4 regions of the Providencia sp. PROV004 genome follow, and region 2 is predicted to be linked to each of the others. Evidence: predicted binding sites of a transcription regulator. Region 2 holds the regulator's gene; each other region holds the start of a gene.

Region 1 (5,850 bases), 1.3 Mb from region 2:
TCAAACGGAAAACCGAGCTATCACGAGATGGAAAGTGATTGTCACATTGTTTGCTGTCACTTGGTTGAACCCTCATGTTTATTTAGACACCTTCGTTGTCTTGGGCAGTGTGGGAGGCCAATTAGAAAGCCAGCTGAGACCTTGGTTTACGGCGGGTGCTTTAACAGCTTCCTTTGTGTGGTTTTTTGCGTTAGCAATACTTGCTGCTTGGTTTTCACCCGTGTTAAATAAACCGCGTTCACAGCGCATTATTAATATTTTTGTCGGTAGCGTGATGTGGTTTATTGCATTTCAACTCGCTATACAGGGGCTTAAAGGGCTCGGTTTTCTTTCTCAATAACAATATATCTTCAACAGACAAGCAATAACGTTCAATTTCTCATTATTCTGACTGTACTTTTTGTTCCATGTGTTACTGTTAAATTGAGCTCAGGGATAGTTTATTACTAATTATCCCTTTTTTAGCGATAAATAATTGTCTTGGGAGGTTCTGTGAAATTAAAATCTTTAGTTTTAGCTGCGATGGTAGCAGGTGCTACGGTTCCGACCATATCATTGGCCGACCCGTTACCGAATGGTCCACACATTACTACTTCGGGTAACGCAATCGTGAAGGCGGCTCCAGACATGGCGACGCTGAATATTTTGGTGGAAGTTACTGCAAAAGATGCGGCAGCGGCAAAAGCTGGGGTCGATAAGCGAGTTGCAGAGTATTTTGAGTTTCTTAAGAAAAATGGTATTGAAAAACAAGATATTAACGCAGCAAATGTTCGAACTCAGCCTAAATATGATTATAGCAGTGTGAAACAAAAATCAACTATCGAAGGCTACACGGCAACACGTTCTGTTGAAGTGAAAGTGAAGAAATTAGACCAACTTAATGTCTTGTTAGACGGCGCTTTAGCTGCGGGTCTCAATGAAATAAATTCAGTACAGTTCGGTGTGGCTAACCCGCAACAGTATCGTGATGAAGCACGGTCTCAAGCGATTAAAAATGCGACGGAACAAGCCAATATCTTAGCGAAAGGCTTTAATGTTCAGTTAGGCCCATTGTATAGCATTAACTATAATGCGCCAGCGGCGGTGCCATATCCAATCGCTGCAAGAAATTACGGCGGGGCAATGAAAGCCTCTGTTGCTCAAGACCTCAAGATTGATGAAACCTATGAACAACAGAGTATTGATTTTAATGACCAAGTCGATGTGGTATTTGAATTAAAACGCTAGCTTTTTGCTGTTGGTTCATCTTCTTGTTTTAACATCTGGCGCCCAGTTTTTAATAGGGCGTCAGTCACATTTTTCATTGTGCGGCTTTCAGGTGCGAAGCGGTGCCAGTAAAGCATGCGTCGTTGGCATAACCCTGGAGTTAAATCAACCAATTCACCATTCGCCAATTCACTGGCTATCTGCAAATGTGGGATCATACAGCAGGTCGAACCTTGTTTCGCCAACTGTACAAAGGCCTCCGAGGAGTTCACGATATGGCATGGGACACTACCCGGCGACAAGCCAAAGTTTTGTTGAACAAAGGCTTGGTGCATATCATCTAAATGGTCGAAAGCAACCGCAGGTGCTTTTAATAACGAAGAGCGAGTAACGCCATCGGGAAAATATTTTGCCGCAAAGCCGGGTGATGCGACAAAAATATAGTCCAGTGCGCCAAGTTTATCGACTAAGCAACCAGGTAAGGCTTGAGGTTGAATACTGATAGCGCCTACCACTTCACCGCGTCTTAAACGTTCTTGGGTTCGTGTTTCATCTTCAACCTGAATATTTAACCGAATAGGGCTATTGCCTAATACAGGGTTTAGGGCTGGAAGAAACCAAGTTGCCAAGCTGTCGGCGTTGACGGCAAGTGAAAGTAACAACGGGGTGGAGCCACTATTTTCATCACCTAACCATTGCTCTTCTAATAATTCGACTTGATGAAGCAGTGCTAGTAATTTTTGCCCTTGTTCAGTTGGGTGTGGCGGAACGGTACGCACAAGTAATGGCTGCCCAAACAGATTTTCTAACTGCTTTATGCGTTGTGAAACAGCAGATTGCGTGATGCAGAGCTTTTGAGCTGCGCGCTCAAAGCCGCGTTCACGGATAACGGCATCCAGTGCTTGTAATGCGCGATAGTCAGGGCGCTTCATCAAAAAGATCTCCTTGTTGTTATTCTACCAAGCACTATGCCATATTTTTACACGCAACACTTAAAAATATTATTGTTGTGGCGTAAATCCCAATAACCATGACACAAATACAACGAACAAGGCTGCAACTTATTGGGTGTCCGGTATATACTAGTTATTAATAACCTTAATCACGACTCAATTAAATCTTAAAAGGCATGAGCATGACTCAGGACGAATTAAAAAAAGCGGTAGGTTGGGCAGCACTTGATTACGTAAAACCGGGCACTATCGTTGGTGTTGGAACGGGTTCAACGGCTTCACACTTCATTGATGCATTAGCAACAATGAAAGGTCAAATAGAAGGCGCAGTATCAAGTTCAGAAGCATCAACTCAAAAATTAAAATCATTGGGTATTACGGTATTTGATTGTAATGAAGTAGATTCATTAGATGTTTATGTTGATGGTGCTGATGAGGTTGACCACCACATGAATATGATCAAAGGCGGTGGTGCCGCTTTAACACGTGAAAAAATTGTTTCTGCAATTGCAAAAACCTTTGTCTGTATCGTTGACCAATCTAAGCTAGTTGATGTGTTGGGTAAATTCCCACTGCCTGTTGAAGTGATCCCAATGGCACGTAGCTATGTGGCACGTGAATTGGTTAAACTGGGTGGTACACCAGAGTACCGTCAAAATGTAATTACAGATAACGGCAATGTCATTTTAGATGTCCATAATTTAAATATCGTTGACCCTGTGGCACTCGAAAATACCATTAACGGAATTGCGGGTGTCGTGACTGTTGGGTTGTTCGCGAATCGTGGCGCAGACGTCGTTTTGATGGGAACTGCAAACGAAGGCGTTAAAACCATCAAGTTATAATCTCTATCGTATTCAATTATTCTAATAAGCCAGTGGCATTATACTCACTGGCTTTTTTGTTTTACTAATATTTTGCAATTAGTTTATGAGCTGATAAACGCTAAATTAATTAACCAGTTTTATAAATATCATCAATTTGAAATTTATTTTATTTTTTTTTATATCGAGCTATTTTGGTGATATATCTCACACAAATAGGCATTGTGCAGGAAAAATCCTTATTTTGTGTTACCGCCCCTGATTTTCTACCATTTAACTTCTTTTTCTTCGCGCTTTTTAGTACCCATTAAGCAAACGGTTGTATTGCTACTGCGCTATTTTTTGCTATGTTGGTATACGCTCATAGCTCAAGGTAGATAGATGTCATCTCTCTTGAGCTATGTTAGGCAAACACATATGTTCATCTGTTATAAATCTTAAGTACGTTCACGATAGGGTAGGGAAATGGTTAAGGTATCTTTGCAAAAAGACAAAATTAAATTTTTACTGCTAGAAGGTGTGCACCAAAGTGCGGTTGATAACTTAAAAGCCGCGGGCTACACCAATATTGAATATCACAAAAGTGCGTTATCCGACGAAGAATTAAAAGAAGCGATTAAAGATGCACGTTTTGTAGGTATCCGTTCCCGTACTCATCTTACTGAAGAAATTTTCGCTGCAGCAGAAAAACTCGTTGCAGTAGGTTGCTTTTGTATCGGCACCAATCAAGTTGATTTAGATGCCGCTGCAAAGCGCGGTATTCCTGTTTTTAACGCACCATTTTCGAATACACGTTCTGTTGCAGAAATGGTATTAGGCCAGTTATTACTTTTACTGCGTCGCATTCCTGAAGCCAATATGCAAGCACACCGCGGTATTTGGGAAAAACAAGCTAAAGGCTGTTTTGAAGCGCGTGGTAAGCGCCTTGGTATTGTTGGATATGGTCACATTGGTACTCAGTTAGGGATCTTAGCTGAAGGTATCGGTATGAATGTTTTCTTTTATGATATTGAAAACAAACTACCTTTAGGTAACGCAACACAAGTTCGTTCTTTAACTGAACTGCTGAATATGAGCGATGTTGTGAGCTTACATGTACCTGAAACACCAAGTACGAAAAATATGTTTGCTAAAGAACAATTTGACCGTATGAAACCCGGCTCTATTTTCATTAACGCATCACGCGGAACGGTGGTTGATATTCCTTCACTGGCTGAAGCGTTAGAAAGCAAGCATTTATCCGGTGCAGCGGTGGATGTCTTCCCAAGCGAGCCTGCTGCAAATAATGACCCTAATGACCCATTTATCTCTGAATTGATTAAGTTCGACAATGTGATTTTAACGCCGCACATTGGGGGGTCTACAGAAGAAGCTCAAGAAAATATTGGACTAGAAGTGGCAAGTAAGTTGGCGAAATACTCAGATAATGGTTCAACCTTATCTGCGGTTAATTTCCCTGAAGTTTCTCTGCCAGTGCATACTGAAGATACAAACCGTTTCTTGCATATTCATGAAAACCGTCCAGGTATTCTGAATAGTATTAACCAAGTATTCACGGAAAATAATATTAACGTTGTCGGCCAGTATTTACGTACATCAGGTAATGTAGGTTATGTGGTTATTGACGTATTAATGCAAACGCCAAACCAAACAGATGAAGCGCTTCAGAAATTAAAAGACTTGCCAGGCACCATTCGTGCGCGTTTATTATTCTAAACTACGCTAAAAATTGAGTGAAATAATGGCGCGGGTATTTATGACCAGCGCCATATTTTTTGCGGCGTAATAATTTCGGGTAAGGGAATATCCCAGTGTGCGATAGGGAGCTTTTCGACTTGCTGGCAATTATGGGCAAGGCCAATTGGATAAAAACCGGTTTGTTGCCAATTTGCTAGAGTTCTATCATAGAACCCACCTCCCATACCTAACCGTTGCCCTTGAGTATCAAATGCCACTAATGGGATAAGCATGATATCCAGTTTTTCGAGTGGTAGCACATCTCTGACATCAAGTGGTGGCTCATCAATATGAAATCGGTTTTTAACAAGTTGGCTATCTGGACGATAGTGAAGAAACAGCAAATGGTGACGACTAAAAGGATGTAAAACAGGAAGGTACACTTGCTTACCTTGAGCCCAAAGTGCATGAATAAGCGGCTTTGTGTTAATTTCCCCATCAAAAGAAAGAAACAGAGCAATATTATTGGCTTGTACAATTTTCGGGTGGTGTAATGCGTTATGCATGACTTGCTCAGCGGCACTTTGTTGTTGTTCAAGGCTTAGTTGGCGGCGTGCCTGACGGATAGTTTGACGTACCAGCTGGCGTTGTGTCGAGAGAGAATCTTGCATGTGATAACCTGTTATAAATACGATAAAAACAGTTAATCCAGTAATTATATTACTTAGAGTATATCGTAAGATGAACGGTTATGTAGAAAACAAATGAAAAATAAGCAGAAACTTAATTGAGGGTCTCCAAGATGCCGTTGTAGGCTGTAACCCTTGAACCCTTGGTTCAAGGTGAACGCAGTTTAGCAACCTTTAGGCTTCCTGAGCGAATCAGGCATGCTCACCAGCGCCATAACCACATTCTATTTAGTTGAAATATCGGCTCAGGGGACTCGCCCACTCACGCGCATCTCAGAGAAATTTGGTTTGAGAACTTATCGTTACTCAGTGATTTCATTGTACGAAACTAGATTTAAAATGCAACCCTAATTTTGTATATTTTTTTCTACTAGTGTCTGATTAATAAGCAGATTTACTCTAGGGGCAATACCTGCCTCTCAGTAATTTTCACCTGATCGTGCAACGCTTGTTCGATTGTGTGCTGCAACATTTTTATTTTCTCTTCCATATTATAAGCAT
Region 2 (5,850 bases):
AGTCATGAATAACAATAAAAAAAACAACGACAAATAAACCTTTAAAAAACAAATGAATATAGTTAATCTTAAAATCATGTTAATTACAGTCATTTTGATTTAACCTATACTAATTTTTAATAAATAAAATTTCATTGAAATATAAACCAAGAAATAAATAGCTTATCATTAATTCCAGTTGAATTAATTCACATTAGGAATAAAACATTTGTTTTATTCCTAATGAAATTTAAGAAGCTGGGGATTAAAAGAGTCGTTGTTGCTTATCGATGATTTTTTCTTGATCTGGTTTTTTATTTAATATTCTTAAATAGCGTTGGCGACATAAACGAAGTACATTTCGTTTTTCAGTATCCGAGAATTTTAGCCAATTAAAGCGTTCATCACGAGTGCGGTAACAACCTCGACAATAACCTTGCTCATTACTTTGACAAATACCACGGCAAGGGCTGGGGATCTCAAAAAATTCAAGTTGTTCGGCCATAAGTTTCCCCTTCAAAAGAAAAAATCACATTAAATCTGTGATATACTCCTAAAAATGAGTATTACCATTATTTGTTCAAAAAACAAACTGTAATCATTGTATTTATTAATTTAAGCACGTTATATTAATAGGTAAATCGATTCAGGCTGATTCTAAGAGGTTTAAAATGCGCTTACTCCATACTATGTTACGTGTTACTGATATGCAGCGTTCTATTGATTTTTACACAAAAGTGTTAGGCATGCGCTTATTAAGAACGAGTGAAAACACAGAGTATAAATACTCTCTCGCGTTTGTTGGTTACAGCGATGAAAGTGAAGGCGCCGTCATAGAGTTGACCTATAACTGGGGTGTTGACCAATACGATATGGGTAATGCATATGGTCATATCGCTCTAGGCGTCGATGATGTTGCAAAAACGTGCGATGATATCCGTAACGCAGGTGGAAACGTCACACGTGAAGCGGGCCCTGTTAAGGGCGGAACCACTGTGATTGCATTTGTGGAAGATCCTGATGGTTATAAAATTGAACTGATCGAAAATAAAAGCGCAAGTAAAGGCTTAGGCCATTAATTCGCGATATGATTTAGAAGTTTAGGTACCTAACTTAGCACCTAAACTTCTATCACCGTTTACCTGCAAATTTTTACTGGTTTTGGCATAATGTCATCCAACTAGAAAACTAAAATCGAAAGTCCTAATGTCTGAAAAAAACAATCCAAACGCCCTAGTGAACCGCTTTAGGGGATACTATCCTGTCGTTATTGATGTTGAAACTGGTGGGTTTAATGCAAAAACTGACGGCCTGTTAGAAATTGCTGCCATCACCTTAAAAATGGATAAAGACGGCTGGCTCTCCATGGATGAAACATTGCATTTTCATGTAGAACCTTTTGAAGGGGCGAATCTTGAACCGTCCGCTCTTGCCTTCACCGGAATTGATCCAACAAACCCTCTACGCGGTGCTGTTAGCGAATATGACGCCCTTCATGCGATATTTAAAGTCATTCGCAAAGGAATGAAAAACACAGATTGTAATCGCGCAATTATTGTCGCTCATAATGCTAATTTTGATCACAGCTTTGTCATGAATGCGGCCGAGCGAGCAGGTTTAAAACGTAATCCTTTCCATCCATTTGCGACCTTCGATACTGCAGCACTGAGTGGCCTTGTATTTGGTCAAACAATTCTGGCAAAAGCTTGTGTTTCTGCGGGTATCCCATTCGATGGTAAACAAGCTCATGGCGCACTGTATGATACGAATCGCACGGCTTTGCTATTTTGTGAAATCGTTAATAAGTGGAAAAAATTGGGTGGTTGGCCAATTATTGAAGACAGTCAATAATCTTTTAGTAAATCACCATGACAGAAAAAACCGTATTTGATGTAAAGCAAAAATGCCTTCGTCAAATACGGTTTTTACGTCTTTTATTTGTGGCTTAATTTAGTCTGCGCTAGCTTCATCTGCTGGACGATATTTATCCGCAGTTTCTTTGATTAGAGACTGGAGCTCACCACGCTGGAACATTTCCATGATGATATCACAGCCACCGACCAGCTCACCATCCACCCATAATTGTGGAAAAGTCGGCCAGTTTGCGTATTTTGGCAATTCAGCGCGAATATCTGGGTTTTGTAAGATATCAACATAAGCAAAACGCTCACCACAAGAAGACAGAGCTTGTACTGCTTGAGCAGAAAAACCACAGCTCGGAAGTTTAGGAGAGCCTTTCATATATAATAAAATTGGGTTTTCTTTAATTTGGCGCTCAATTCTTTCAATAGTTGTCATTTTTAACTTCCTTAAAACAAAGATGCAGGTTTGCAGTCAGCCGGTAACTGAGAGTCTACCGCAACTTAACAGAATACATTGACTGATATAATAAGAAACTGAATTGTTTCATACAATATGCCAGTTTTATAGGGGCATTACTATAGCATTCCAAAAAGCAAAAAGGCATCTTTTCTATCTTCTCTTTACCTAAGTCAAACAAGCAGCTATTTCTAGTTAAAAATGCATATTTGATATATTCAGGTCATCTATTCGGAATATCCATATGATTTCTATGTGTAACTCCCCTATTTATTTGTTAACATTTGAGTAACGCTATTACCTTTACCTTTGTAAGGTTTAACGTGTTATCATTAATATATTAAATATCATATCGCCGATAGGCGAAACTCTAATGATAAGCAGTAACCGACTATTTCGCTCATTTTAAGAGCAAACACCCTAAGTTTTTTGATATAAAAGCAATCAAGGAGTACGAAATGTCATTTGAACTACCCGCTTTACCGTATGCAAAAGATGCTTTAGAACCTTATATCTCAGCTGAAACCTTAGAATATCACTATGGTAAGCACCATAACACGTACGTTGTTAACTTAAATAACCTAATCAAAGGCACTGACTTTGAAGGAAAATCTTTAGAAGAAATTATCAAAACTTCTGAAGCCGGAGTTTTTAACAACGCAGCACAAGTTTGGAATCACACTTTCTATTGGAATTGCTTAGCGCCAAATGCAGGTGGTGAACCAACAGGTAAAGTAGCTGATGCAATCAATAAATCATTCGGTTCTTTCGCTGAATTTAAAGCTCAATTTACTGATGCAGCAACCAAAAATTTTGGTGCAGGTTGGACATGGCTGGTGAAAAAAGCAGATGGTAGCCTTGCTATAGTGAATACATCTAACGCTGCAACACCTATTTCTGGTGATGATAAGCCCGTGTTAACTGTTGATATTTGGGAGCACGCTTACTATATCGATTACCGTAACGCTCGCCCTAAATATTTAGAAAACTTCTGGGCACTGGTTAACTGGAAATTTGTGGAAGAAAATTTAGCATAACAATTTCTGCTTGTTGCTAAGTTTAGATACTGCAAGGGCGAGATATACTCGCCCTTTTAAATTCACCCTACTCAAGGCTGAAATAAAATCAGAAAATATGCGCAGCAAGAAAGATAATTAATGCTAATGAGCCCAGCGCAGCAAGCAATCCATATTTAACATCTGTATCCATGAGTTCCTCTCATTCTAATGTAATTGAATTAATAAATAACCATGAAACAATAAAGGTTATTAAGTATACATATCCAAAAAAGTAAAACTAGTGTCTATATCACATGTTATAACATCAATTATTTCTTTCGTTTTTGCGCTAGATCAGACAAAATCGACAACAAATCGCTAAATTATTGCCAGCAAAGGATCAATGCATCAATATGCAGGTAATTTTTTAACAAGAATTCTTATAGAGACCGGTTATTGGTCAGGAGTTTTTTTCCCCCATGGCAACGATTAAAGATGTGGCGAAGCGCGCTGGCGTATCTACCACAACCGTATCCCATGTTATTAATAAAACGCGCTTTGTAGCTGATGACACTAAGGCTGCGGTTTGGGCTGCAATTAAAGAGCTCAATTATTCGCCAAGTGCGGTTGCCCGTAGTTTAAAAGTTAACCACACAAAGTCGATTGGGTTGTTAGCAACTTCCAGTGAAGCGCCTTACTTCGCTGAGGTGATCGAATCTGTTGAAAATAGCTGTTATGAAAAAGGCTATACGCTGATTCTTTGTAATTCTCATAACAATTTGGGAAAACAAAAAGCGTATTTACAGATGCTAGCACAAAAGCGCGTTGATGGCTTACTTGTGATGTGTTCCGAGTACCCTGATACCTTAATTGGTATGCTAGAAGATTACCGCAATATCCCAATGGTAGTCATGGACTGGGGAACTTCTCGTGGCGATTTTACAGATAGCATTATTGATAACTCGTTCCATGGTGGATACCTAGCAGGTCGCTATTTAATTGACCGTGGGCATCGCGATATTGGAGTGATCCCTGGTTCACTTGAAAGAAATACAGGTATTGGACGTTTAACTGGCTTCAAAAAAGCAATGGAAGAGGCCAAAATTACACTAAAAGAAGAATGGATAGTTCAGGGGGATTTCGAACCTGAGTCTGGCTATAAAGCAATGACGCAAATTTTAAGCCATAAACAGCGCCCTACCGCTGTATTTTGTGGTGGTGATATCATGGCAATGGGAGCAATTTGTGCCGCTGATGAAATGGGATTACGTGTTCCACAAGATATTTCAATCATTGGCTATGATAATGTGCGAAATGCGCGCTATTTTACACCGGCATTGACCACAATCCACCAACCCAAAGAGCGTTTAGGGCAAATGGCCTTCACAATGCTGCTCGATCGTATCGTCAATAAGCGCGAAGATGCTCAAACAATCGAAGTCCACCCTCGCCTTGTAGAACGTCGTTCTGTTGCAGATGGTCCATTTATCGATTACCGCCGATAGTACGAATAACTAGGTTGAAAGCCACTCTGCGTTAAGCGTTTCGTTATCGCCAAGGTAATCTAACAACCAGCTGAGCGCTGGTGATGTATTATTTTCCACCCAAGTTAAACAGCAAGGACTGGGTGGAAAAGGCTGCGCTAATGATAGTTCAACTAATTGGCCGTTTTCACAAAGCGGAGCCGCTCGATGCTCAGGTACCATCCCAACACATAACCCATTAACTAAACAAGCTAAGCCATTTTCCCAGTAAGGCACAACAAGCCGACGCTGGTTATCAAGAGCCCAAGTATCACGTTTGGGTAGGTTACGTGAAGTATCTTCAAGGCACAAACTAGGGTACTCTCTCATTTGATCATCGGTCAGTTTTTCACCTATTCTGGCTAATGGGTGCTCTGGGCTTGCAACACACATCCACGACATAAAACCCATATCACGGAAACTATACCTTTCACCAATTGGAGATGCTCGAGTCGCACCAATCGCAACATCTACACGCCCATCAGCAAGTGCATCCCACACCCCATTAAACACCTCTGGATGAATAAAGAGTTCGATATCAGGAAAATGACGATAAAAATCAAGAATTAGCTGTTCTGTCCGCTGTGGTTTGACAATACAATCAACGGCAATACTAAATTGACCACGCCAACCATTCGCAACTTGCTGACACTGGTGACGAGTATCTGTCATTTTTTTGATAACAGAACGGCTCTCCTTAATAAATATCGCCCCAGCTTCCGTTAGCACAACATCACGATGTCGACGCTCAAACAGAGGAACCGCAAGCCATTCTTCAACTTGCTTAACGGTATAGCTGATTGCAGAAGGTACACGGTGCAATTCTTCAGCAGCACCACTAAAGCTTCCAGTTCGAGCAACTGCATCAATCACTTCGAGTGCATGCGCAGACCACATAACTTCTCCTTTCAAAAATTTTGATAACAAGATCCAAATATTACCGTTTCACAACCTAAAAAAATAGCCTATACAATGGCGTCATCATTAACATTTTTTTAAATATCAGATAAGTAATAATTATGTCGAATACT
Region 3 (5,850 bases), 1.5 Mb from region 2:
GCCTTTTAAGAAACTTTCTGGGTCTTGTTCTAACAAACCAAGAACGCTAGCCAGTTCACGAAGTTGTGCCGCCATCGCATTAGCCGCTGACATATCTTCTGATTTCAGACGGTTAACTTCACGTACCATGTCAAACAACACGGAATAAGCTTCTGGTGTGTTAAAGTCGTCATTCATCGCCTCAATGAAACGTGCTTTAAATTCATCACCACCAGCAGGAACTGCCGATTTATCGGTACCGCGCAATGCCGTATACATACGCTCAAGCGCAGTGCGCGCCTGTTTCAAGTTTTCTTCTGTGTAGTTAAGTTGGCTACGATAATGGCCTGATAACAGAAAATAACGCACTGTTTCTGCATCGTAATACTCAAGTACGTCACGAATAGTGAAGAAATTATTGAGAGACTTAGACATTTTCTCTCTATCAACCATGACCATACCGGAGTGCATCCAGTAATTCACATAAGGGCCATCATGAGCACAGGTAGATTGTGCGATTTCATTTTCATGGTGTGGAAACATTAAATCTGAGCCGCCACCGTGAATATCAAAATGGTTGCCTAATGTTTTACTGTTCATTGCCGAACATTCAATGTGCCAACCTGGACGGCCTAAGCCCCATGGGGATTCCCAGCTTGGTTCGCCTTCTTTAGACATTTTCCACAAGACGAAGTCCATTGGATTACGTTTTACATCAGCCACTTCGACGCGAGCACCTGCTTGCAACTGCTCTAAATCTTGACGGGATAACAGGCCATAATTTGGGTCAGTTTTCACCTCAAACATGACATCGCCATTCGCAGCAACATAAGCATGTCCACGCTCAATCAAGCTTTGGGTTAATTCAATGATTTCACCAATATGACGCGTTGCACGTGGTTCGCTATCAGGGCGTAAAATATTCAATGCATCGAAATCTTTATGCATTTCAGCCAACATACGTGTTGTTAGCTCTTCGACACTTTCATTATTTTCTGCTGCACGTTTAATGATTTTATCGTCAATATCGGTGACGTTGCGCACATAATTTAAGTCGTAACCCAAATAACGTAAATAGCGGCTAATTGCATCAAATGCCACAAATGTACGGCCGTGGCCGATATGACACAAGTCGTAGATAGTGATGCCACACACATACATCCCAATCTTCCCTGCGTGGATGGGCTTAAACTCTTCTTTTTGACGACTTAGTGTATTAAAAATTTGTAGCATCTGAACTTTTCCATTTATTTGAAAAATGATTATCGATTTCTACCGATAAAATATCATGTTATTGAACCCCGATCACCTTAAGAATGCAAGGGTTTACCCCGCTTCCTTTTCAGTTTATTCATTAGGTTTAATACACACCTATTATGCTATAAACTACCCGCTAAGCTTCCTTCCGCTTCAAGTCAGGTTTTATCTGTGATATAAACGTGCTGATCTCAACGCTTTCGCAAGTTAGCGCACAAAAAACAATTATTCAGGATAGCTATTATGGTTACATTTCATACCAATCACGGTGATATTGTTATCAAAACGTTTGACGATAAAGCCCCCGTTACAGTCGAAAACTTTTTAACTTACTGCCGTGAAGGTTTTTACAATAATACCATTTTCCATCGTGTTATTAATGGTTTCATGATCCAAGGCGGTGGTTTTGAGCCAGGCATGGAACAAAAAAACACTAAAGCACCTATCAAAAACGAAGCTAACAACGGTTTAAAAAACAGCCGTGGTACCTTAGCAATGGCTCGTACTAACGACCCTCATTCAGCAACAGCACAGTTCTTTATCAACGTTGCTGACAACGACTTCTTAAACTTCCGTTCAGAACGTCCAGATGGCTGGGGTTACTGTGTATTTGCTGAAGTGGTTGAAGGTATGGACGTTGTTGACAAAATCAAAGGTGTCTCAACTGGCCGTAGCGGTTTCCACCAAGACGTTCCACGTGAAGACGTTATCATTGAAAAAGTGACTGTCAGCGAGTAAACCTGACGCATGTCCACTTACATCATTGCAGATTTGCATTTAAGTGAAGATGAACCGGCGATCACCGCCGGTTTTATCAACTTTATTCAACAGCAAGCCATCCATGCCGAAAGCCTGTATATTCTCGGCGATTTTTTCAATTATTGGGTGGGCGATGATGACAACAACCCGCTACATCAACAAGTTGCCAACGAACTAAAACAGCTTACAGATCGCGGAATACCCTGTTATTTCATTCATGGAAATCGGGATTTTTTAATCGGTAAACGCTATGCGAAACAGTGTGGCATGACCCTATTACCGCAAGAAACATTGCTCGAACTTTATGGTAAACGTATTTTAATTTTGCATGGTGATACATTATGTATAGACGATGCCGCCTATCAAAACTACCGTAAAAAAGTTCACACACCTTGGGTCCAACGGCTGTTTCTGCTACTCCCCCTCTTTGTGCGTCGCCGTATCGCGCAAAAAATGCGACAAAATAGCCAATATGCAAGCAGCATGAAAGCCGAGTCGATTATGGACGTCAATTCGCAAGCCGTTATTGATGCATTACAAAGGCACCAAGCGCAATGGATGATCCATGGTCATACTCACCGCCCTGCTATTCATGAGGTGAATATCGGTGGTGAATTGCATTATCGAGGTGTATTAGGTGCATGGCACTATGAAGGTTCTGCTTTTGTCATTAGCGAGCAAGGCATTGAACTGATTTTCTTTCCATTCGAGTAATTTTAATTAGCCCCAGAATTTCTCATCGCATACACGACTCGTTTGCTTAATTATTAATCACGCAAACGTTTTCCTGACTGCATTACCGTGATATGATCACCTTAATTCAATTTCCCCATCTTAGGGTCATGTTTTTTTCACTACAGGAAAGCACCAAATGACTGCCCAAGTTTCTGCTCAATCTGCGGCAAAAATCGCCATTGTTATGGGTTCGAAAAGTGATTGGACGACAATGCAGCACGCTGCTGATGTATTAAATGAACTCCAAATTCCTTTTCATGTCGAAATCGTCTCTGCGCACCGTACCCCGGATAAATTATTTTCCTTTGCTGAAAATGCGAAAAAAAATGGGGTTGATGTGATTATTGCAGGCGCTGGTGGTGCCGCTCATCTACCGGGTATGTTAGCTGCAAAAACCTTAGTACCTGTCTTTGGTGTACCAGTACAAAGCGCTGCTCTCAGTGGTGTCGACAGCCTATACTCCATCGTTCAAATGCCTAAAGGTATCCCTGTCGGCACACTAGCAATCGGTAAAGCAGGTGCAGCAAACGCAGCACTGTTAGCCGCTCAGGTATTAGCAATAAGTGATACTGCTATTTTCAACCGCCTTGCCGCGTGGCGTGAAGCACAAACCAATGATGTGCTAAACAACCCAGACCCGAGGGAAGCATAATGAAACCCGTTTGTGTGCTTGGTAATGGCCAACTAGGTCGCATGCTGCGTCAAGCGGGTGAGCCATTAGGTATCGCCGTTTTTCCTGTTGGGCTTGATGCAGAGCCGGAAGCCGTTCCTTATCAGCAAAGCGTCATCACCGCTGAAATTGAACGCTGGCCAGAAACACCTTTGACAAAAGAATTAGCTCGCCATAATGCCTTTATTAACCGTGATATTTTTCCACGTTTAGCGGATAGGTTCCCACAAAAAAGTTTATTTGATAGTTTGCAACTTTCCACTGCACCTTGGGCATTATTAGAATCCCCTGAACAATGGCCTGAATTATTTGCAACTTTAGGCGATTTCCTCATTGTAAAACGCAGAACTGGCGGCTACGACGGGCGTGGTCAATGGCGTGTTCGCCCTGGTGATGAAAAAGACTTACCCGCTGAAATTTACGGTGAATGTATCGTTGAACAAGGCATCCCTTTTGACGCGGAAGTGTCTGTCATTGGGGCCCGAAATGCAGAGGGGAAATCCGTTTTTTACCCAATTACTCATAATTTGCACCAAGAAGGTATTTTGCGAACGAGTGTAGCCTTCCCTAAGTCAACTAACCCGCAACAGGAACAAGCTCAAGCCATGCTCAGCGCGGTCATGGATGAGTTAGGTTATATTGGTGTGATGGCAATGGAATGCTTTGTCGTGGGCAATAACCTACTGATTAACGAAATTGCGCCTCGAGTACATAATAGCGGCCATTGGACACAAAATGGCGCATCCATTAGCCAATTTGAGTTACATCTACGTGCCATTTTAAACCTGCCAATGCCATCACCTGAAGTGTATAGTCCTGCTGTTATGGTCAATTTAATTGGTACGGATGTAAATATAAACTGGTTAAATTTCCCCCTAGTTCACCTTCACTGGTATGAAAAAGAGGTGCGCCCTGCTCGGAAAGTGGGCCATTTAAACCTTTCTCATCGCGACTGCAATCAATTGTCTGCAACACTTGCTGCTTTAGTTCCACTTTTACCAAATGAGTACAAAAGTGGCATTGAGTGGGCAAATGCAAAATTAGACTGGTACTCTCACCAATAAATAGGGAAAATAGCCCTATTCGATGCCCGAACCTATTTTCGGGCATTATGCTATTTACGCCGTCATCCAGAAAACAAATATCCTGATTTAAGGTGTGCGGCATTACTGGAGTCAATATGTCCTCGCAGCCTTTTAGTCCGTTTTATCAGTGGTGCATTCTTGTTCTATTAGGGCTGGTTTATTTTTTAGCCACTGCAACCACCTTTACATCTCTTGGTGTGGTTTTGCCTGAGATGATAAGTGAGCTCAAATGGAGTTGGAGTGAGGCTGGATTTGGTTTTACGCTACTGGGCTTAACTTGCGGGCTTGCGAGTTTTCTCCCTTCTCTACTGATCCGTAAAGTCGGTGTACGGGCCACTTTATTGCTAGGTACTAGTGTCTTTGTTGCGGGTTTTTATAGCCTTTATTCCACGCAAGCCATCAGCACCTATTTTTTAGGCACCGCATTAATTGGTATTGGTTTCACCTTACTCGCCACAGTTCCTGGGACTTACGTACTTTCACGGCTATTTGAAAAGCAATCCCTTGCCTTTGGGTTATATTTCACCATCGGGGGTTTGGGAGGCGTTGCAGGCCCTTGGATTTACTTTTACGCCTCAAACCAGTTAGGCTCTTGGCGTATGCATTGGGTTCTATGCGCCGTTTATCTGAGCATTGTCACGTTAATCACTATTTTTATGCTGCGTGAAGGTAAACAAGAACAAGAACACGCAAAAAAAGTGATGCAAAAACAAGTGAGTGATGCGAGTAAACCCATTTATCGCACTCCAGAAGTATGGACAGTCGGCAGAGCACTACGTACATGGCAGTTTTACTTAATTGCTGCAACTTATACCTCATTTTTATGGTGTGGTATTACCGTTAATAGCTTTGCTGTTGCCCATATTGAAGAGCGTGGTTTTGGCTTGACCGTGGCGGTTTCATTGTTAAGCACAATGGCATTTGTTAATGCATTCTCAAGACTTATTGGTGGAGCCGCTGGGGAATGGCTAGAACCAAAGAAACTATTAATTGGTAGCCTAATTACCATGGTATTAGGTGTTATCTTCCTCAGTATTGCCACCTCATGGCTATGGCTAATCTTGTTTGTGTTATGCGTTGGCATTGGCTACGGCATGACTTTTTTGGCATCAAGTGTTTTGCTTTCAAATTATTTTGGCCGAGGCCCATACCTAGAACTATTCTCTGTGGTGAATTTAATTTCAACCGTTGCTTGTTTAGCGCCTTTTATTGCTGGTGCAATAAAAGATTTCACAGGGAGTTTCACCCCTGCATTTTTGATTATTGCTGCGCCTGTTGTCGTGATTTTAGGTCTTACCTTGATGATGAAGCCCCCTGCACTCAATCACAAATAAAAATCCCGAGTGCTTAGCTCGGGAAAAATTA
Region 4 (5,850 bases), 870 kb from region 2:
TGAACTTGATGCCCAAGAGCCAAAAAAGGATTCTGAAAAGCATAAAAAAGATGATGAGTAATCTAATCATTCCTAATGCCAAGTCTCCATTGGAGGCTTGGCTTTCTTATCTCACCGACTTACATAGCCAAAATATTGATATGGGGTTGGAGCGAGTCGGTCAAGTTGCTAGGAAAATGAACCTAACGCAGCCTGCTCCCAAAGTTATCACTGTGACGGGAACCAACGGGAAAGGGACAACTTGTCATACACTAGAGTCCATATTTATGGCGTCTGGGTTAAAAGTTGGGGTATACAGTTCACCGCATCTTATCCGTTATACCGAACGCGTTCGTATTCAAGGCCAAGAACTTCCCGAGTCTGATTTCTGCGAGGCATTTGCCATAATTGAAGCTCAGCGAGCAGATATTTCTCTCACCTATTTTGAATATGGCACTTTGGCGGCGTTACAGCTATTTAAACAAGCTAAACTCGATATTGTGATTTTAGAAGTCGGTTTAGGTGGGCGGTTAGACGCGACAAATGTCGTTGATGCAGATATAGCCGCAATCACCAGTATCGCACTTGATCACACTGATTGGCTTGGTTCAGACCGTGAACATATTGGTTATGAAAAAGCTGGTATCTTCCGTGCTGGCCATTATGGTGTGGTTGGTGAGCCGGATATGCCAGCTTCAATCAGTCAAGTGGCTGAGCATTTAGGTACGAAGCTATTTCGTCGTGGGACGGATTGGCAATACAGTGAGCAAGCAAATAGTTGGTCATGGCAAAGTTCACAGCGTGAATGGCATAATTTACCGTTACCGAATGTGCCTTTAGCGAACGCAGCAACAGCGCTAGGTGTGGTGAGTTGCTTATTGGAAATTGATGCTGATTTTGCCCAAAAAGTGACTGAGTCCGCTATTCATCAAGGTTTGAAATCAGCTCAATTACCGGGGCGCTTCCAAATTGTCGGTGAAAAACCGTTGATGATCTTGGATGTGGCGCATAACCCTCATGCAGCAGGGTACTTAGTTAGTAAATTGGCTGCCTTGCCTGAAACTAAAGGTCGTCATATTCGTGCGGTTGTCGGGATGCTAGGTGATAAAGACATCAAAGGTACGCTTGAGTGTTTATCACAACAAGTCACCGATTGGTACCTTGCGCCATTAACTGAGTTTAGGGGGGCTGATGTGGCTCAACTGAGTCAACATTTACCGACAGCTAACCAGTTTGACAGCGTAGAAAAAGCGTGGCAGCAAGCTTGCATCGATGCAAACGAGCAAGATGTGATTGTGGTGTGCGGGTCATTTCATACCGTTGCTCACGTCATGATGTTATTGGAAAATCAAGAAGGATAGTGCCGGTGGCTAGTAAATTTCAGAATCGACTTGCTGGCGCCATTGTGCTTGTTGCAGTGGGAGTTATTGTGCTTCCTGCTCTGCTTGATGGCGATAAGAAATACAATGAAAATGAATTTGCGGCCATTCCTATTATCCCTAAACCGGGTGATGAAGAAGATATTGAAGCAATAGCGCCTATTGTGAGTACGACTACCACCGCTTCTTCAGAAGGTGCTTCTGAAGCCATGTTGTCAGAAGCCATTACGCAGCAACAGAATGAGCAGGTTGAAACCCGTCCATCGACGACAACTCCTGCGCCGAGCGTAGTTGAACCCGTCAAGCCGGAGCCTAAGCCTGAACTTAAAGTTGAGCCGAAACCACAACCAAAACCCGAGCCTAAGCCAGAACCTAAGCCTCAACCACAGGGCAAAGCGTTTGTTGTGCAAGTGATTGCATTGAACAATGCAAGTAAAGTTGAAGAGATTGTCGCTAAACTAAGGTTGTCCGGTTACCAAGTTTATACGGTTCCTGCCAAACCAGTGAATAATAAACTTACACGGATCTACGTTGGGCCTGAGGCTTCAAGGCAGAGGCTAGAAGCAGCTTTACCAGAACTGAATAAGATTACGGGGACGAAAGGGATAATCCAAAGCTATAAACCTTAAAATAGAATTTAAATAATCCCTAAAAGGTAAGGGGATTTAGTAACTTACTGCGGCGATTATGATTTTTTATTTTCGCCGCTATTTTTTTAAATTTGATAGAAAAATGGTTACGCAAACGTTTTCGTTTTCTGTTAGAATGCACTCCGCTGATGTCGTGAGTGCGAATTTTGGAATGAAATATGGTCTGGATAGATTACACAATTATCGCCATTATTGGCTTCTCGGCACTAGTTAGCTTGATCCGTGGTTTTGTACGAGAGGCGCTCTCTCTGGTTACATGGGGCTGTGCTTTTTTTGTTGCGAGTACGTTTTATCCTTACTTAGCGGGCTACTTTACTCGTTTTGAGGATGTGCTGGTTAGAAATGGCATTGCTATCGCTGCACTGTTTATTGCCACATTAATTGTTGGCGCGGTGGTGAACTATGTGATTAGCTCGTTAGTACAAAAAACCGGGTTATCAGGTACAGATCGAGTTCTGGGGATCTGCTTCGGTGCGCTGCGTGGTGTGTTAATAGTTTCGGCATTACTGTTTTTTCTCGACACATTTACACCATTACCTCAAAGTGAGGATTGGCAGCGTTCGGAACTTATTCCGCAGTTCAGTCATATAATCAGGTGGTTTTTTGACTACCTGCAAAATGCGTCAAGTTTCCTACCGGAGAACATTTCTCCGTCTGGCTGATGAGGAAAGACTAAATGTGCGGTATTGTCGGTATCGCCGGTGTTACACCGGTAAACCAATCAATTTATGATGCTCTCACGGTGCTTCAGCATCGTGGGCAAGATGCAGCAGGTATTGCCACGATTGATGGCAAAAACAACATTCGTTTACGCAAAGCAAATGGTCTTGTTAAAGATGTGTTTGAAACACGTCATATGTTGAGATTACAAGGCTGCATGGGGTTAGGGCATGTCCGTTATCCAACAGCCGGTAGCTCGAGCGCTTCTGAGGCGCAGCCTTTCTACGTAAACTCACCTTTTGGTATTACACTTGCACATAATGGTAATCTGACAAACGCTCATGAGCTCACTCGGAGTTTATTTGAAACAGCGCGTCGCCATGTGAATACTACTTCTGATTCTGAGATATTACTGAACGTATTAGCGCATGAGCTTGATAGGTTTGATCATTTTCCTCTTGAGCCAGACAATGTTTTCAGTGCGGTGTCAGCCATGCACAAAAAACTACGTGGCGCATATGCTTGTGTGGCACTAATTATCGGTCATGGAATGTTAGCTTTCCGTGACCCTCATGGTATTCGCCCATTAGTACTAGGGCGCCGCATTACTGAAAGCGGTGAGCATGAATATATGGTCGCTTCAGAAAGTGTTGCGCTTGATACTTTAGGGTTCGAATTTTTACGCGATGTTGCTCCAGGTGAAGCGGTCTATGTGACAGAAAAAGGGCAATTATTTACACGCCAATGTTCTGATAACCCGCAATTGACCCCATGTATCTTTGAATATGTATATTTTGCTCGCCAAGACTCCTTTATTGATAAAGTGTCTGTGTATAACGCAAGATTACGCATGGGGCAAAAATTGGGCGCCAAAATTGCTCGAGAATGGGAAGATTTAAACATCGATGTGGTAATTCCTATTCCAGAAACATCGTGTGATATCGCACTAGAAATCGCACATATTCTGGATAAACCTTACCGCCAAGGTTTTGTGAAAAATCGTTATGTTGGTCGTACGTTTATCATGCCGGGTCAACAAGAGCGTCGCAAATCAGTCCGTCGTAAGCTCAATGCGAACCGTGCAGAGTTTCGTGATAAAAACGTTTTACTCATTGATGACTCCATTGTTCGCGGCACAACATCTGAGCAAATCGTTGAACTCGCGCGGGAAGCGGGAGCAAAAAATGTTTACTTTGCTTCAGCGGCACCGGAAGTGCGTTTTCCGAACGTATATGGCATTGATATGCCAAATGCAAATGAGTTAATAGCACACGGTCGCGAAGTGGATGAAATTCGCAAACTTATCGGTGCAGACGGGCTAATTTTCCAAGATTTAACCGATTTAGTCGCTGCCGTCCGTGAAGAAAACCCTGAAATCACCGAATTTGAGTGCTCCGTATTTGATGGCATATATGTGACCAAAGATATCGACCAAAGTTATTTAGACTACCTAGAAAACTTACGAAAAGACGATGAGTTAAAATTGAAGGATCAGAGTGAGGTTGAAGACCTAGAGATTTATAACGAAGGCTAAATTTTCGTCAATTTTCGTCATAGTTTGGGCTACAGCGTTGTTGGCTTCACAAATTCGCCCTAGTCACGTAGTTTTCTACGCTCCTAGGGTCTCTTTGCTAGCCGCCTAGCTGTAACCCTAACTATATAGAAAATCCACAGTGATTCTGATTTTTCCCATCTTTAATCTGTAGCCTAAAATATCAAGAAAACTATGACGTCAAATGAAGGCCTAAGTTACAGTTATATCTGATTTAAAATACGTAAAAATCGAGTAAGCTAGAGGGACATTAACTGCCTATTTGGAGCGATATATGGCTGATTTCAACTCCCTTCCTGATGTGATTAAACCTTTTGTAGATAAAATCAAATCCACTAAAAAATCCCTTGTTGAAATGACGTTAACCCCAGTTGAAGACTATATTTTATGGGATAGTCGTGTCGGGGGAATGCCGTATTTGCCAATAAATGAAAAGTATCCGACGAATAGCGCAGGAACGCCGCTCAAGTTACTTGCCCAAATTAACTTTGCACAAATGCCTAAATTAGAAAATTACCCTGAAAAGGGTATTTTACAGTTTTTTATTGGTGGTGATGACTTATATGGAGCTGACTTTGAACAAAGGCAAAAACAGGAAGATTTCCGCATTATTTATTGGGAAGATATTATTGAAGATGCCAGCCAATTAACTCAAGATTTTTCTGCCGTGATTGCGGCTCATTCCGATGATTACTATACCCCTATAGATCACCAATACAGTATTGAATATACGCCTGCGGAACAGTTCATCAGCATCGATGATTTCCAATTTGGTCAGAAAATATTAGGGGTTGATAACCTCTATGATTATGAGGACCAATTTGACGGTGAAGACTTTTACGACGAATGGGTTGAGCCTTACAGTGATACTTTTGAATCAGGGGCACATTGCATAGGCGGTTATCCGTTCTTCACTCAAACCGACCCAAGAGAATACGAAAAAGATATTCAACAATATGAATTACTTCTCCAAATAAATACCGATTATGAAATAGGAATTATGTGGGGAGATATGGGAGTGGGTAATTTCTTTATTCACCCTGATGACCTGAAGAAAAGAGATTTTAGTCGAGTCGTGTATAATTGGGATTGTGGCTGATGGCTTAAATTTTCGTTATAGGTAGGATTGCAGCATTGTTGGTATCTGCAATTTTAGTGAATATTGTATATAATGCGCTGAGTTATCGTGAATAGGGCAGCGAAATGAAAAAACTGATCATTGGGTTAACAGGGGCGAGTGGTGCTATTTATGGCGTCCGTTTGCTTGAAGTGTTGAAGCCTGTCAAAGAGGTAGAAACCCATTTGGTGATGAGTGCAGCTGCCCGCCAAACATTAGCATTAGAAACTGACTACAGTGTAAAAGAGGTTCAGCAGTTAGCTGACCATAACTATGATAGTCGCGATATCGCCGCTGCAATTTCTTCAGGTTCGTTTCGCACTGCTGGAATGGTGATCATGCCCTGCACCATGAAGACACTGTCTGGCATTGTTCATAGCTACACGGATACATTAGTCACAAGAGCTGCCGATGTGGTCCTCAAAGAAGGCAAAAAGCTAGTGCTGGGTGTGCGTGAAACGCCTTTGCATGTTGGCCATTTGCGTTTAATGGTACAAGCGGCAGAGATGGGAG

The links. Region 2 encodes PurR, which represses purine synthesis genes. Its sites were predicted from a motif close to CANGCAAACGTTTGCNTG; they were not measured.
Region 1: a site for PurR is predicted at 3,292-3,309, ahead of serA (phosphoglycerate dehydrogenase). Genes of this name have one in related genera too.
Region 3: a site for PurR is predicted at 2,768-2,785, ahead of purE (5-(carboxyamino)imidazole ribonucleotide mutase). Genes of this name have one in related genera too.
Region 4: a site for PurR is predicted at 2,096-2,113, ahead of cvpA (colicin V production protein). Genes of this name have one in related genera too.

Annotation. Positions count from the first base shown of each region.
Region 1 is NZ_CP042859.1:1,491,378-1,497,227, forward strand. Features, by position in the region: gene argO (arginine exporter ArgO) at 1-340, shown strand, start outside; gene FVA69_RS06495 (oxidative stress defense protein) at 493-1,227, shown strand; gene FVA69_RS06500 (LysR family transcriptional regulator ArgP) at 1,224-2,138, opposite strand; gene rpiA (ribose-5-phosphate isomerase RpiA) at 2,342-3,004, shown strand; gene serA (phosphoglycerate dehydrogenase) at 3,449-4,699, shown strand; gene FVA69_RS06515 (5-formyltetrahydrofolate cyclo-ligase) at 4,738-5,331, opposite strand; RNA gene ssrS (6S RNA) at 5,451-5,632, opposite strand; gene zapA (cell division protein ZapA) at 5,744-5,850, opposite strand, start outside.
Region 2 is NZ_CP042859.1:2,760,897-2,766,746, forward strand. Features, by position in the region: gene FVA69_RS12420 (DUF1289 domain-containing protein) at 245-484, opposite strand; gene gloA (lactoylglutathione lyase) at 651-1,058, shown strand; gene rnt (ribonuclease T) at 1,186-1,830, shown strand; gene FVA69_RS12435 (Grx4 family monothiol glutaredoxin) at 1,930-2,277, opposite strand; gene sodB (superoxide dismutase [Fe]) at 2,757-3,335, shown strand; gene purR (HTH-type transcriptional repressor PurR) at 3,776-4,801, shown strand; gene punR (DNA-binding transcriptional activator PunR) at 4,811-5,716, opposite strand; gene punC (purine nucleoside transporter PunC) at 5,839-5,850, shown strand, end outside.
Region 3 is NZ_CP042859.1:1,274,896-1,280,745, reverse strand. Features, by position in the region: gene cysS (cysteine--tRNA ligase) at 1-1,212, opposite strand, end outside; gene ppiB (peptidylprolyl isomerase B) at 1,480-1,974, shown strand; gene lpxH (UDP-2,3-diacylglucosamine diphosphatase) at 1,984-2,709, shown strand; gene purE (5-(carboxyamino)imidazole ribonucleotide mutase) at 2,867-3,382, shown strand; gene purK (5-(carboxyamino)imidazole ribonucleotide synthase) at 3,382-4,464, shown strand; gene FVA69_RS05560 (MFS transporter) at 4,581-5,819, shown strand.
Region 4 is NZ_CP042859.1:1,890,861-1,896,710, forward strand. Features, by position in the region: gene accD (acetyl-CoA carboxylase, carboxyltransferase subunit beta) at 1-61, shown strand, start outside; gene folC (bifunctional tetrahydrofolate synthase/dihydrofolate synthase) at 51-1,340, shown strand; gene dedD (cell division protein DedD) at 1,346-1,987, shown strand; gene cvpA (colicin V production protein) at 2,167-2,670, shown strand; gene purF (amidophosphoribosyltransferase) at 2,685-4,202, shown strand; gene FVA69_RS08215 (YwqG family protein) at 4,495-5,319, shown strand; gene FVA69_RS08220 (UbiX family flavin prenyltransferase) at 5,424-5,850, shown strand, end outside.